Regions from separate parts of the Blautia sp. ZXY-1-C6 genome, predicted to be linked through region 1. Evidence: a T-box and tRNA genes for the amino acid it is inferred to sense, from the RefSeq annotation. Region 1 holds a T-box; the other holds one or more tRNA genes.
What was found. The T-box of region 1 lies ahead of ileS (isoleucine--tRNA ligase). A T-box ahead of a tRNA ligase gene usually reads a tRNA of that ligase, here a tRNA-Ile.
Positions count from the first base shown of each region.

Region 2: it has a tRNA-Ile gene. The T-box ahead of ileS (isoleucine--tRNA ligase) is inferred to sense a tRNA for this amino acid. The anticodon was not compared.

Region 1 is NZ_JBWJVQ010000258.1:3,443-11,130, forward strand. Features, by position in the region: gene AC075J_RS16640 (glycogen/starch/alpha-glucan phosphorylase) at 1-2,108, opposite strand, end outside; gene ileS (isoleucine--tRNA ligase) at 2,431-5,586, opposite strand; T-box leader at 5,717-5,952, opposite strand; gene AC075J_RS16650 (D-alanyl-D-alanine carboxypeptidase family protein) at 6,239-7,474, shown strand; gene AC075J_RS16655 (3'-5' exonuclease) at 7,445-7,688, opposite strand, start outside.
Region 2 is NZ_JBWJVQ010000159.1:1,095-8,782, reverse strand. Features, by position in the region: gene AC075J_RS07135 (ABC-ATPase domain-containing protein) at 1-1,223, shown strand, start outside; gene AC075J_RS07130 (FadR/GntR family transcriptional regulator) at 1,681-2,418, shown strand; gene AC075J_RS07125 (DUF6809 family protein) at 2,528-2,818, opposite strand; partial or broken gene AC075J_RS07120 (DUF6783 domain-containing protein) at 2,850-2,954, opposite strand; partial or broken gene AC075J_RS07115 (DUF6783 domain-containing protein) at 2,913-3,347, shown strand; gene AC075J_RS07110 (CopG family transcriptional regulator) at 3,450-3,644, shown strand; gene AC075J_RS07105 (FeoA family protein) at 3,821-4,033, shown strand; tRNA gene AC075J_RS07100 (tRNA-Leu) at 4,296-4,381, opposite strand; tRNA gene AC075J_RS07095 (tRNA-Val) at 4,385-4,457, opposite strand; tRNA gene AC075J_RS07090 (tRNA-Asp) at 4,495-4,568, opposite strand; tRNA gene AC075J_RS07085 (tRNA-Ile) at 4,584-4,657, opposite strand; tRNA gene AC075J_RS07080 (tRNA-Thr) at 4,662-4,734, opposite strand; tRNA gene AC075J_RS07075 (tRNA-Glu) at 4,783-4,854, opposite strand; tRNA gene AC075J_RS07070 (tRNA-Asn) at 4,859-4,931, opposite strand; rRNA gene AC075J_RS07065 (23S ribosomal RNA) at 5,002-7,688, opposite strand, start outside.

The sequences.
Region 1 (7,688 bases):
TTGTTTTCGTAGTTGATTACTTCGTCGGAGCTTAAACCGAAGATGAATGCGTTTTCTGCGCCAACTTCTTCTACGATCTCTACGTTGGCACCGTCCATTGTTCCAAGTGTAGGAGCACCGTTGAGCATGAACTTCATGTTACCTGTACCGGATGCTTCTTTACTTGCTGTGGAGATCTGCTCGGAAACGTCTGCTGCTGCGAAGATCCACTCAGCGTTGGATACTCTGTAGTTTTCGATGAATACAACTTTGATCTTGCCGTTGATGGAAGCGTCATTGTTTACTACATCTGCTACGGAGTTGATGAGTTTGATGATCTTCTTGGCTGTTGCGTAACCTGCGGATGCTTTTGCACCGAAGATGAATGTTCTTGGATAGAATTCCATTTCCGGATGCATCTTGATCTGGTTGTACAGATAGATAACATGCAGGATGTTCAGGAGCTGACGTTTGTACTCGTGAAGTCTCTTAACCTGTACATCGAAGATGGAGTGCGGGTCTACTTCTACGCCATTGTGCTCAAGGATGTATTTAGCCAGACGCTCTTTGTTCTTGAACTTAATGTTCATGAATTCCTGGAGTGCTTTCTCATCATCAGCATAAACTGCCAGTTTCTTTAACTGTGGAAGGTCTGTAACCCAGTCCGGTCCGATGTGCTCTGTGATCCAGTCTGCAAGGAGTGGATTTGCGTGGAGCAGGAAACGTCTCTGAGTGATACCGTTTGTCTTGTTGTTGAATTTCTTAGGCATCATTTCATAGAAGTCTTTTAATTCCTGATTCTTCAGGATTTCTGTATGAAGGCGTGCAACACCGTTTACAGAATAGCCTGCTGCGATTGCAAGGTGAGCCATCTTAACCTGTCCATCGTAGATAATTGCCATCTTTTTGATCTTCTCGTAATTTCCCGGATATTTTGCCTGGATCTCAAGGATGAAACGACGATTGATCTCTTCGATGATCTGGTATACACGCGGAAGCAGTCTGGAGAAGAGCTCGATCGGCCATTTCTCAAGTGCTTCGGACATGATAGTATGGTTTGTGTAAGCAACAGATTTGGTTGTTACTTCCCATGCTTCATCCCATCCGAGTCCTTCTTCGTCCATGAGGATACGCATTAACTCTGCTACTGCTACAGTCGGATGTGTATCATTCATCTGGAAGGTTACTTTTTCATATAATTTATGGATATCGCCATGTTTCTTTTTATATTTGGCAATTGCTGCCTGGAGGCTTGCAGATACAAAGAAGTACTGCTGTTTCAGTCTCAGCTCTTTACCTGCATAGTGGTTGTCGTTCGGGTAAAGAACTTCTACGATATTGCGGGCAAGGTTCTCCTGCTCTACAGCTTTCTTGTAATCACCCTTGTCAAAGGAATCAAGCTCGAAGTCTACGATCGGCTCTGCATCCCAGATACGAAGTGTGTTTACTACATCATTGTCATATCCTGTGATCGGCATATCATAAGGAATGGCTTTTACTGCCTGATATCCTTCATGGATAAATTTGCTTCCGCCCTTTTCAGGATCGTACTCTACTCTTACATATCCGCCGAAGTGTACTTCCTTGGCATATTCCGGACGACGCAGTTCGAATGGGTAGCCGTTCTTTAACCAGTTATCCGGTACCTCGATCTGATAACCGTTCTGGATTTTCTGTTTGAACATTCCGTAGTGGTAACGGATTCCGCAGCCATATGCTGCGTAATTTAAAGTTGCGAGAGAATCAAGGAAGCATGCAGCCAGTCTTCCCAGACCACCGTTTCCAAGTGCCGGATCCGGTTCCTGATCTTCGATACAGTTAAGGTCAAATCCCAGTTCTTCGAGAGCTTCTTTTACTTCACCGTAAGCGCAAAGGTTGATCAGGTTGTTTCCGAGAGCACGTCCCATCAGGAATTCCATGGACATATAGTATACGATCTTCGGATCCTGTTCGTCATAAGCTTTCTGTGTTGCAAGCCAGTTATCAATGATAACATCTTTTACAGAGTAGCTTACTGCCTGAAAAATCTGCTCCTGTGTAGCTTCTTCAATTGTTTTTCGATAGAGGAATTTTACGTTGTCTTTTACGCTTTTCTTGAATGCCTCTTTCTTGAACATTTCGTTTGTCATTTCATACCTCCCGTAATGGTTTCACTGTTCACTTTATTCTCAGCAATACACCTTGCGGATATTGCCGGTGAACCTCTTCATTCCGTCAACTCTTCTGTTTTCTCATATCAGAGAAATTGGGGGCAAAGAATCTCTGCCTCCAATTTCCTCTCTGAAATCAGACTGTCAAGGATAATGATACTCTTTTTTCGACAGTCTGTCATGTGTATAATTGCCGAATTTTATAACATTTTTTTTATCGTGCATTGCGAAAGTAGTATATTTCCTGTGAAATACCTGTAACTTATCATTACCTTGTCAGTAGTTGACCGAATGTTGTCAATTACAGTTTCTTAACACCCATAGTTACTGCTTCTTTGTTGATGTTCCACTCTTTCACATAACCATCGGTCTCGCCAAGTACCATTTCGTCTGCAAGTACTTCTGACTTGATCTCATCTTCGTGTGCTTTCATGACATCCTGGATCTTGTCGTTTCCGTGAGCGTATACTACGATCTTGTCCATAACTTCGAAGCCGGCTTCCTTACGCATGGTCTGGATCTTGCTGATGATCTCACGTACGAATCCCTCTTCGATCAGTTCAGGTGTCAGGTTTGTATCAAGAACTACGGATGTTTCACCGTCAGATTCGGATACATAGCCTTCTGTCTGTGCTGTTTCAATAAGAAGGTCTTCTTCTGTAAGCTCTACATCGTTTCCGTTGATATCCAGTTTCAGGACACCGTTGGTTCTCAGTTCGTTCATTGCTGCTGTTCCATTGATGTCTGTGAGAGCCTGTCTGATTCCTCCAAGGAGCTTACCGTATTTCGGTCCTACTGTACGAAGCTGTGGTTTGAAGCTGTAGGAGATAAAGGATTCTACATCATCTGCGAATTTTACTTCTTTGACATTCAGTTCGTCTGCGATGATGTCAGTGTAGAATTCACTCATTTTCTTCTCAGCTTTTACATACATGGTTCCGATCGGCTGACGGTTCTTGATGTTTGCTGTATTTCTGCAGGCACGTCCCAGAACTACGATCTCCAGAAGCTCTTTCATGTCTGCTTCCAGATCTTTGTCGATCCATGCTTCGTTTACAGTTGGGAAGTCGCAGAGATGGATACTCTCCGGAGCATCTTTGTCCACGCTTCTTACCAGGTTCTGATAGATGTCTTCTGTCATGAACGGGATCATCGGAGCTGCTGTCTTGGCGATGGTTACCAGTGCATGGTACAGAGTCATGTAAGCATTGATCTTATCCTGCTCCATTCCCTTTGCCCAGAAACGTTCACGGCTTCTTCTTACATACCAGTTACTCATCTCATCTACGAATTCCTGGAGTGCTCTTGCTGCTTCCGGGATCTTGTAGTTAGCCAGGTCATTGTCAACTGCCTGAACTGTTGTGTTTAATCTGCTAAGGAGCCATTTGTCCATAACAGGAAGCTGGTCATAGTTCAGTTCATATTTGGTCGGGTCGAAGTTGTCGATGTCTGCATATAATACGAAGAATGCGTAAGTATTCCACAGTGTGCTCATGAATTTACGCTGTCCTTCCACAACTGCCTTGCCATGGAAACGGTTCGGAAGCCATGGAGCACTGTTGATGTAGAAGTACCATCTGATGGCATCTGCGCCGTATTTGTTCAATGCATCGAATGGATCAACTGCATTTCCTTTGGACTTACTCATCTTCTGTCCGTTCTCATCCTGGACATGTCCCAGAACGATTACGTTCTTGTATGGTGCTTTATTGAAGAGCAGTGTGGATTCTGCAAGGAGTGAGTAGAACCATCCACGAGTCTGGTCTACTGCCTCGGAGATAAAGTTTGCAGGGAACTGCTGCTCAAATAATTCTTTGTTTTCAAATGGATAATGATGCTGTGCAAAAGGCATTGCTCCTGAGTCGAACCAGCAGTCAATAACCTCCGGTACACGATGCATTTCTCCACCGCACTCCGGACACTTCAGTGTGATCTCATCAATGTATGGGCGGTGAAGCTCTACTGTCTTGGCTCTCTCATCACCGCTCATCTCGAATAACTCCTGACGGCTTCCGATGGAATGCATATGTCCGCATTCACACTGCCAGATGTTCAGTGGAGTTCCCCAGTAACGGTTACGGCTGATACCCCAGTCCTGAACGTTTTCAAGCCAGTCGCCGAAACGTCCTTTACCGATGCTCTCAGGGATCCAGTTGATTGTATTGTTATTTCTGATCAGGTCATCCTTAACTGCTGTCATCTTGATGAACCAGGATTCTCTTGCATAGTAGATCAGTGGTGTGTCACATCTCCAGCAGTGTGGATAATCATGCTCGAATTTCGGAGCATCGAAGAGCTTGCCTTCTTTGTCCAGATCTGTGAGGACCATAGGATCTGCTTTCTTTACGAAAACGCCTGCGTATGGTGTCTCTTTTGTCAGGTTACCCTGTCCGTCTACGAACTGTACGAATGGCAGTTCATAGTTACGTCCGATTCTGCTGTCGTCTTCACCGAATGCAGGTGCGATGTGAACGATACCTGTACCATCACTCATAGTAACGTAGTTATCACAGGTTACGAAATGAGCTTTCTTTTTCTGTTTTGCTGCTGCCTCTCCTGCACATGCGAAAAGCGGCTCGTATGCTTTGTATTCCAGGTCTGTTCCTTTGTAGGTTTCCAGAACTTCATATGCTTTCTCGCCTTCTTCTTTTACAAGTTTGCCAAGGACTTTGTCAAGGAGTGCTTCTGCCATATAATAGGTATATCCGTCTGCTGCCTTTACTTTGCAGTAAGTCTCATCCGGGTTTACGCAGAGTGCAACGTTGGACGGAAGTGTCCATGGTGTTGTTGTCCATGCAAGGAAGTATGCATCTTCACCAACAACCTTGAATCTTACAACTGCGGAGCGCTCTTTTACAGTTTTGTATCCCTGGGATACTTCCTGTGCGGAAAGAGGGGTACCGCATCTTGGACAGTAAGGAACGATCTTGAAGCCTTTATACAGAAGCTTCTTGTTCCAGATTTCTTTTAATGCCCACCATTCGGATTCAATATAATCGTCATAGTAAGTTACGTATGGATGTTCCATATCAGCCCAGAAACCAACAGTAGAGGAGAAATCCTCCCACATTCCTTTATATTTCCAGACGCTTTCCTTACACTGTTTGATGAATGGCTCCATACCGTATTCTTCGATCTGCTCTTTGCCATCCAGACCAAGTTTCTTCTCTACTTCCAGCTCTACCGGAAGTCCGTGAGTATCCCATCCTGCTTTACGCGGAACCATGTAGCCCTTCATTGTACGGTATCTCGGGATCATATCCTTGATAACGCGGGTAAGTACATGGCCGATGTGCGGTTTACCGTTTGCAGTAGGCGGTCCGTCGTAGAATGTATAGGTTTCTCCCTCTTTTCTGTTCTCCATACTTTTCTCAAAGATATGGTTTTCTTTCCAGAATTCTTCTACTTTTTTCTCACGGTCTACAAAGTTTAAGTTCGTATCAACTTTCTGGTACACAGTAATTTACCTCCTGTTTAAATTATTTGTATCAGACACCTGAAAATATGCAGGACGTTTATATACGCTGAAAAATATTTCCAGTGTCCTTTAAGAACGAAAATAAGCCCATAAAAAAATCGCCCTTTTGTAAAAGGACGAAGGTTTATTGACGTTCGCTATACCACCTGTTACATTGTACGGGCATCCTCTGCCGATACATGAATCTTTTAACGGGGATTTCCGTCAGCTCTTACCTGTCTGTACACCCTTCAGAGCTGCAACTCCGGAGTGATCTTCACTGCATTTACTCACCACCGGGCTCACACCCTCCCCGGTTCGCTGTCTGCTTTCCCCTGCAGTTACTCTCTCCATCAACGTTTTTGTGGACATATCATTTATTTAACTATGCGGATTCATTATAAGGTCACAAAATTCACTGTGTCAAGTATTTTTTTGAATATTAGGGTAATCCTGTTACTGTTTAATAACACTGGTTACTGTCAAACTCCCGAACAGTAACACACTGTTAACATACTATCATATAAATTTTACACAGGCATTGTAATTAATGATATAATAAGGTAGAATATTTTGTCCGAACGTCATTTAAAACGATGTACTAGGATATGGAAAGCAACTACTATGTATATTTAATGAAGGGTAATTTCAAATGTTTAAAACAAAATTTCATAAATTAATGAAACGTTTCCTCACCGGAATGCTTTGTGCAGGGATTCTGACCTCTCAGCCTGCAGTCACTTACGCTGCCGAGACCTCTGCCACTCCTGAAGCCGGTCATTCAGAAACCTATTCACAGGCCTCAGATATCGATTCTGTCAAAGGATGGCCCACAGGTCCTAATATCGAGGGACAGTCCGCAGTGCTGATGGATGCAGTCACTGATACTATTCTTTATTCCAAGAATGCCAAAGATAAGCTATATCCCGCCAGTATCACTAAGATCATGACCGCTCTTCTGGCCTGTGAATATCTGGATATGAACGATACGATCACCATGTCGCAGGAAGCGGCTTATGGGATTGAGGCCGGAAGCTCCAGCATTTACGCAGAAACAGGAGAAGTTTTCACAGTAGAGCAGGCCCTGATGGCTCTGATGCTGGAATCCGCCAATGAGATGGCTCTTGCTCTGGCAGAAAAAACAAGCGGTTCTGTAAAGAAGTTTGTTGAACTGATGAACCAGAGGGCAGCTCAGCTTGGCTGTAAGAACACCCATTTTAATAATCCAAATGGTCTTCCGGATGAGACGCATTATACCACCGCAGGTGATATGATGAAGATTGCAAAGGCAGCCTGGTATAATCCCAGATTCCGTAAATTTGTGACCACACAGGTTTATGAGATTCCTCCGACTAATAAGCAGTCTGAAACCCGTTATCTTCTCAATCACCATAAGATGATGCCCGGACAGTCTTATGCATACGATGGGGTTCTGGGAGGAAAGACCGGATACACCGATGCAGCGGGAAGTACGCTTGTCACCTATGCCAAGAGAGGAAATTCCATTCTCATTGCAGTTGTGCTGAATTCTACAAACGGTGCTTTTCCTGACACAACTTCTCTGCTGGATTACGGCTTCGACAATTTTGAAAAAGTAGACTTGAATATAGATACCGATCCGGTACCGGCAGTATTTCTCCCATGCGAAAAGCACCTGTTAAAGGACTGGAATAATCTGTGTTCCTTCTATTATATGAGGCATGTGTACGTAACTGTCCCCACAGGAACCGATGTGAGCCAGCTTGTAAAGAAGCAGAAACTTCTGAACAATTCTGTCGGTCCAAAGCGAATTAAAAGTAAATATTATTTAGACGGCCATATGGTCGGATATGGAATGCAATATGAAAAGGAGATCCTTTCAGATTTCCTTCTCAACGCTTCTTTTTAGTTTTCGCCTGAGGCGGAGGACTTCTTTTCTTTCACGAAGTTCCTCTGCTTCTTCTGTATCTGTGAAACGCAATGTCTTCACAGCGAAATATTTCTCATCTTCTGTTTTTCGGATGCGGATCTTGCCTCTTATCAGTCCATGTTCTTCACAATTGGATATGCTGTAATAAACCTTTGGATTATTCATAAACCATCGGAGTTTGCGCTTTGCAGGC
Region 2 (7,688 bases), on a different contig from region 1:
AGAATTATATAGAGCTTGCAGAGGATCAGGAATTTATCCGTCAGACGCTGCCCGCAAAAAATCTCTGCGCATTCATAGCCGACGGCTCCATCCTCCCAAGAGAAAGCGGTATTTCCTCCCGCCCTATGAAAGCTTCTGTTCCCTTTACTTCTCCGGACAGTCTGCGCATTTCCATAAATCTTCCCCATAAAGGAAAAATCACAGGCATGGGGATCCCAAAGGGAATCACTCTGATCGTAGGCGGTGGATATCATGGCAAATCCACGCTTCTGAATGCACTTGAACTTGGTGTATACAATCATATCCCCGGAGATGGACGTGAATACGTGATCACAGATGCAACTGCTGTCAAACTGCGTTCAGAAGATGGCCGTTTTATCAAGGATGTGGATATTTCCATGTTTATAAATGATCTTCCAAACAAGAAAGATACCCGCTGTTTCTCTACACTGGATGCCAGTGGAAGCACTTCACAGGCAGCCGGTATCGCAGAAAGCATGGAAGCCGGAAGCCACCTTTTTCTTCTTGACGAAGACACCTCCGCAACTAACTTCATGGTTCGTGATGCTTTCATGCAGCAGGTTATCCAGCGTGAGAAAGAGCCGATCACTCCGTTTCTGGAGCGTGCAGAGGATCTTTATAAAAAAGCAGGGATTTCTACAATTCTTGTTGCCGGAAGTTCCGGGGCATTCTTTCATATTGCAGATACAATTATCCAGATGGACAATTACGTTCCAAAAGATATTACAGCTTCTGTCAAAAAATTATGCAGCCAATATCCTCTGCCTGCTGTTTCAGTTACTGATTTTCAGCTTCCGCACAGCCATCGCATTATGAGCAGACCTGCCGAATCTTCTAAGCGCCTCAGACATAACAGTCGTGGAAATCATTCCGATTCCGGTGCCGCAAAACCTGAGCGCCTGAAAACCAGAATCTCCGGAACAGATGGCTTCTCTCTCGGCAGACAGGAGATTGATCTCCGCTATACAGAACAGCTTATTGACGCGGAACAGACCGCTGCCTTAGGTCTCCTGCTGAAATATGCAGTTGAACATCTGGCAGACGGCAGACGTACCCTGCCTGAGATTGTGCAGTTTCTCTGGAAAAATCTCTCTTTACATGGTCTGTCCTTCTTTACGGAGAATCAAAAAATTTCCTGTGGTTACGCTACTCCCCGTATTCAGGAAATTTATGCCTGTCTTAATCGTTACAGAGGTTTATAAGAAAGAATCCTGCTTCAGTGACATAATAAAATCACCGCTTCTCCGTCGATCTTGTCGGCTAAGCGGTGATTCACGTTCATTTTACACTTTTTAGGGAAAGGAAAGATTTTCTCTTAAGGTACGTCATTTCCTTAAGATGTAAATATCATAACCTATAAATGTGAGAGAAATTTGTCTAATTTCTAATATAATTATAAAATTTATAAAAAAACTGCAAAAATTTGTTACTGTTCACTCCGTTCTCAGCAACACAAAAATTTTACACTTTTAGAAATTTTGCAGGAATCAGTTGCATCTCCCTTTCAATCCGTTATAATATTAGATGTATGTAACTATTTAATAATCAAAGAAATCTCTGCGGAACAGTTATCTGATATAGAGCTGCACACTCGAATCCGCATCTTACGCGATTGGTATAGTTATTTACGAAACGATGTACCAGGAAAGAGGAAAATAAATGTTTAGAAAAATAGATAAAACCAGTACCTTCAACGATGTTCTGAAACAAATTATCGAAAATATCCAAAACGGAGAATTACAACCCGGCGACGCACTTCCTGCTGAACGTATTCTGGCAGAAGAATTCGGAATCTCCAGACCAGCATTACGAGAAGTCCTGAAGGCTCTTTCCCTACTCGGGATTACTGTCAGCGTACATGGCGGTGCCAATTATATTGCAACTGATCTTCACAGCTGTCTTACTGAACCTCTGTCTATCATATTTCAAATGTACAACAGCAAAATTCAGGATGCATTGCAGCTTCGAGGCGCACTGGAAAGCAAAGCTGCTTTTCTCGCCGCCCAAAACTGTACACCGCTGGATGCTGCTGAACTCCAGCTTATCATTGCCAGACTGGACAGCACTCAGGATGAAAAAATCCGCGGTGATCTGGATCGTGATCTGCATCTGAAAATTGCTCAGATTTCTGCCAATCCATTAATACTGAGTGTATTAAATGCCTCTGCACAGATTACTGAAAATATGATCGTTGGAATACGTTCCTATCTTATGCAGAAAAATAACGATGCACCGGAGATTGATTCCCAGCACACCCGGCTTGTTCAGGCAATAACCAATAATGATGCACCTCTTGCAGAAAAAATTATGAATGAACATATGCATACTATAGAATATCTCCTGAATGAAATTACGTCTGACAATCTCACAATTTCTGATAACGTTCAACAACCATAAATTATCCTGATCATGTTATCAAAAATTATATGTCACCCCCACTTATCAGACCTATGGCAATCCTCTAAAATCATACTTTATCTGGAGAATTGCCATATCTGCTTTACAATCATTCTGTTTCTTCACCAAAAACCTCGCACATCAGCCTTGCCCCTGTTTTAAATCCCATGGCAAAACTTTCTTCCAGCTCCTGTGGATATATTTCCATATGTTTATTCATCAGTTCATCCAGTTCTTCAGCAAGCTCATCTGTCAGTTGAACTCTCAATTTCTGATAGCACTGGTATGCCTTCTCTTTTTTCTCTTTACATAAATCATCATGCATTACTGACATTTCATTTTTTTCTCTATTGTCATTATCCATATACATATCATACAATTTCCGAATCATATTTTCCATATATTTACCCAGTCTCTCTGAAAATATTTATTTACTGCATTCTAGAGCGTGTCTGAAAAAGGCTTTCTGCAAGATGTGCGTCACAATTTGTGGGATATTTTGCCCGGATGAGGGCGCCGTAGCGGGCTACGGCAACTGAATTCGGGTGAAATATCCCGCAAAGTGGGGCGTGCAGATTGCGGGAATGATTTTTCAGACACACTCTAATGTTACAAGTATTCCCCACATATTCATAACTCACTCATACTATCGCATCAAATTAATTCTTACAACAGTCTCGCAGGATAACCTTTCTATATTCAAAGCGAAAAAAAGTAATACTAATATGTATTATAAATTTGTGTTATATCAATGTCAATCCTGTGTAACTATACTTTATATCATAACAGTGATTACGGAGATCAAAATTATAGCAATCCTCGTAAATAATGCATTTAAGACAGTTCAGCAGAGTGCGAAAGACAAGGAAGATATCTGCAGGCGTGCTGACGCACGGCAAAGATATCTGACGCAGGATTTCACACTCTGATGGGCTGGATTAAGATGCATTATTTCAGAGGATTGCTATAGAATAAGCAATATCAATTATGATAACCATTCACTAATAAATGTTTATACAGGAGGGATAATCATGCCAAACGACTTTATTGTCCGGCCAAAATGTACAGATAAAAAAGAAGACAGATCAATCACCATGACCATTCGCCTTGAACGTGAACTGCAGGAACAATATGATGACTTGTCTGCCAAAAGCGGACGCTCAAGAAATGAATTGATGTGCATGGCACTCCGCTATGCACTTGATAATCTGAAATTTGTCGAATAAATAATATGCATAAAAACGCTTCTGAAATATCTGAATAAATGAATAGTTATTCAAGTATTGTATGAAATAATGTTACAATTGACGAACTAGCGCTTATAGATATACAATTATTCCAGCAGAAGCAATAAATTATCTGACATTATTTACTGTATTATTTTATACAAGGAGGTTTTTTTATGCATTCATTATCAGAGTCTACTCAGGGAAACACTTACACAATTAAATGGATGTTCGGACTGCCGGAAGTTATTAAATCCATGCATGATATGGATATTCACGAAGGCAGCACGATTCGTGTTCTCCGAAAATTTCACGATTCTCTGATCATTTCTTCTGCAAACCGAAAGATAGCTCTTGGAAATGAAATTGCAGACAGAATACAGGTATAGTGCTTTATATTTAAATATGGTGAAAATTTACAAGACAAAGGCCGGATAAATGCTGTAACATTCAGCATTTATCCGGCTTATTCTTATCTCTGTTCTATCAGTCGTCAGTTTTCCGTCTTAATAATTGTTCTCTGAATTATACGAAGAAAGAGACGCAGATGAGGTATACAACTGTAGTAATTATGTTCAAGTGTGTTCAAAACCTATAAGAAAAAAAATAAGAGAAACGTTAATTTTACAACGTTTCTCTCACTTAAAATCATGCCGCAGACCGGAATCGAACCGGTACGGGTATCACTACCCACGGGATTTTAAGTCCCGGGCGTCTGCCAGTTCCGCCACTGCGGCATATGGAACCTATAGGGCTCGAACCTATGACCCTCTGCTTGTAAGGCAGATGCTCTCCCAGCTGAGCTAAGATTCCATACTACTTATGCAATTACTTCGTCAGCAAATGCTAACGACCCAGAAGAGACTCGAACTCTCGACCTTCGCCGTGACAGGGCGACGCTCTAACCAACTGAGCCACTGGGCCAAAATAATTTAAAAATGGACCTTCGGGGACTCGAACCCAGGACCGACCGGTTATGAGCCGGTTGCTCTAACCAACTGAGCTAAAGGTCCAAAAAGCCGATGATCGGACTCGAACCGATAACCTGCTGATTACAAATCAGCTGCTCTGCCAATTGAGCCACATCGGCATGTTGTAACAGAATCAAGCCTCAAAAATCACATTTCCATTATTTAAATGACTCCAAGGGGATTTGAACCCCTGTTACCGCCGTGAAAGGGCGGTGTCTTAACCGCTTGACCATGGAGCCAAAACTCCCCCTGTTGGACTCGAACCAACGACACTGCGGTTAACAGCCGCATGCTCTACCGACTGAGCTAAGGAGGAATAAAGGTTTTTGCACCTTCAAAACTACATACATGTTGACATTTCCTGAAAATCATTCTTCCTGCGATTCTTGGTCAAGCCCTCACCCGATTAGTAACAGTCAGCTCCATGCATTACTGCACTTCCACCTCTGCCCTATCTACCTCGTCGTCTTCAAGGGGGTTTACTTCTTTCGAATGGGATATCTCATCTTAAGGGGGGCTTCACGCTTAGATGCCTTCAGCGTTTATCCCTTCCGGGCTTGGCTACTCGGCCGTAGACTTGGCAGTCTAACCGATGCACCAGCGGCCCGTCCATCCCGGTCCTCTCGTACTAAGGACAGCTCCTCTCAGATATCCTACGCCCACGCCGGATAGGGACCGAACTGTCTCACGACGTTCTGAACCCAGCTCGCGTACCGCTTTAATGGGCGAACAGCCCAACCCTTGGGACCTACTACAGCCCCAGGATGCGATGAGCCGACATCGAGGTGCCAAACCACTCCGTCGATGTGAACTCTTGGGAGTGATAAGCCTGTTATCCCCAGGGTAGCTTTTATCCGTTGAGCGATGGCATTCCCACTTAATACCACCGGATCACTAAGCCCTACTTTCGTACCTGCTCCACCCGTCGGTGTCGCAGTCAAGCTCCCTTCTGCCTTTGCACTCTTCGAATGGTTTCCGTCCATTCTGAGGGAACCTTTGGGCGCCTCCGATACCCTTTCGGAGGCGACCGCCCCAGTCAAACTCCCCGTCTGGCATTGTCCCACCGCCGGGTCACGGCGGCTGGTTAGAAACCCAATACTGCAAGGGTGGTATCCCAACAACGGCTCCATGGCAACTGGCGTTACCATCTCCTAGCCTCCCACCTATCCTGTACATGCAATACCGAGTCCCAGTACCAGACTGGAGTAAAGCTCCATGGGGTCTTTCCGTCCTGGCGCAGGTAACCAGCATCTTCACTGGTACTTCAATTTCACCGGATGCATTGTCGAGACAGCGCTCAAATCATTACGCCTTTCGTGCGGGTCGGAACTTACCCGACAAGGAATTTCGCTACCTTAGGACCGTTATAGTTACGGCCGCCGTTTACTGGGGCTTAAATTCAAAGCTTCGCTTGCGCTAACCTCTCCTCTTAACCTTCCAGCACCGGGCAGGCGTCAGCCCATATACCTCACCTTTCGGTTTCGCATAGACCTGTGTTTTTGCTAAACAGTTGCTTGAGCCTATTCTCTGCGGCCTGGTTTCCCAGGCACCCCTTATCCCTAAGTTACGGGGCCATTTTGCCGAGTTCCTTGACAATGCTTCTTCCGCCGGCCTTAGGATTCTCTCCTCATCCACCTGTGTCGGTTTACGGTACGGGTACGGTATAAACGATAGCGGCTTTTCTTGACGCATGGCTCACGGACTTCACTACTTTATTTCGCTCCGCATCACGGCTTCCCATTGCCACCCGGATTTGCCAAAGTGACTGGTACCCCGCTTGCACCGGGCTTTCCATTCCCGGCTTCCGCTTTCCTTACGTGTCCCCACAGTTCTGTCATACCGCAGTACAGGAATCTCCACCTGTTGTCCATCGGCTACGACTCTCGTCCTCGCCTTAGGCCCCGACTTACCCAGAGCAGATCAGCTTTACTCTGGAAACCTTGGATATTCGGCCATAAGGATTCCCACCTTATTCTCGCTACTCATTCCGGCATTCTCTCTTCCATGCAGTCCACAGCTCCTTACGGTACTGCTTCTTCCCGCATGCAATGCTCCTCTACCAACCTTTCGGTTCCTTAGTTTCGGTGGCGCGTTTCAGCCCCGGACATTTTCGGCGCAGGACCTCTCGACCAGTGAGCTATTACGCACTCTTTGAATGGATGGCTGCTTCTGAGCCAACATCCTGGTTGTCTTCGAAATCCCACATCCTTTTCCACTTAACGCGCACTTGGGGACCTTAACTGAAGGTCTGGGCTCTTTCCCTTTTGACCGCCCAACTTATCTCGTGCAGTCTGACTCCCGATAATCGATTACGCGGCATTCGGAGTTTGATATTCTTCGGTAGGCTTTGACGCCCCCTAGGAAATTCAGTGCTCTACCTCCGCAAATCTGTATCGAGGCTAGCCCTAAAGCTATTTCGAGGAGAACCAGCTATCTCCGGGTTCGATTGGAATTTCTCCCCTATCCACACCTCATCCCCACCCTTTTCAACGGATGTGGGTTCGGTCCTCCACTACCTCTTACGGCAGCTTCAACCTGGACATGGATAGATCACCCGGTTTCGGGTCTACTCCTACTGACTTAAGGCCCTCTTAAGACTTGGTTTCCCTACGGCTCCGCACCTGAAGTGCTTAACCTTGCCAGTAAGCGTAACTCGCCGGACCGTTCTACAAAAAGTACGCGGTCGCACATGTAAAGTGCTCCCACAGCTTGTAGACACAGGGTTTCAGGTTCTCTTTCACTCCCCTCCCGGGGTCCTTTTCACCTTTCCTTCACAGTACTATGCGCTATCGGTCACTAAGTAGTATTTAGCCTTAGGGGGTGGTCCCCCTGATTTCCCACAAGGTTCCACGTGTCTCGTGGTACTCTGGATCCTGCTCAGTCTCATCGGCTTTCACGTACGGGGCTTTCACCCTCTCCGGCCGGCTTTCCCAAAACCGTTCTGTTAGCTTCAGAGAATCTTAAATGCAGTCCGTAACCCCGGAATGCACGCATTCCGGTTTAGGCTCCTCCGCGTTCGCTCGCCGCTACTTACGGAATCGAGTTTTCTTTCTTTTCCTCCGGGTACTTAGAT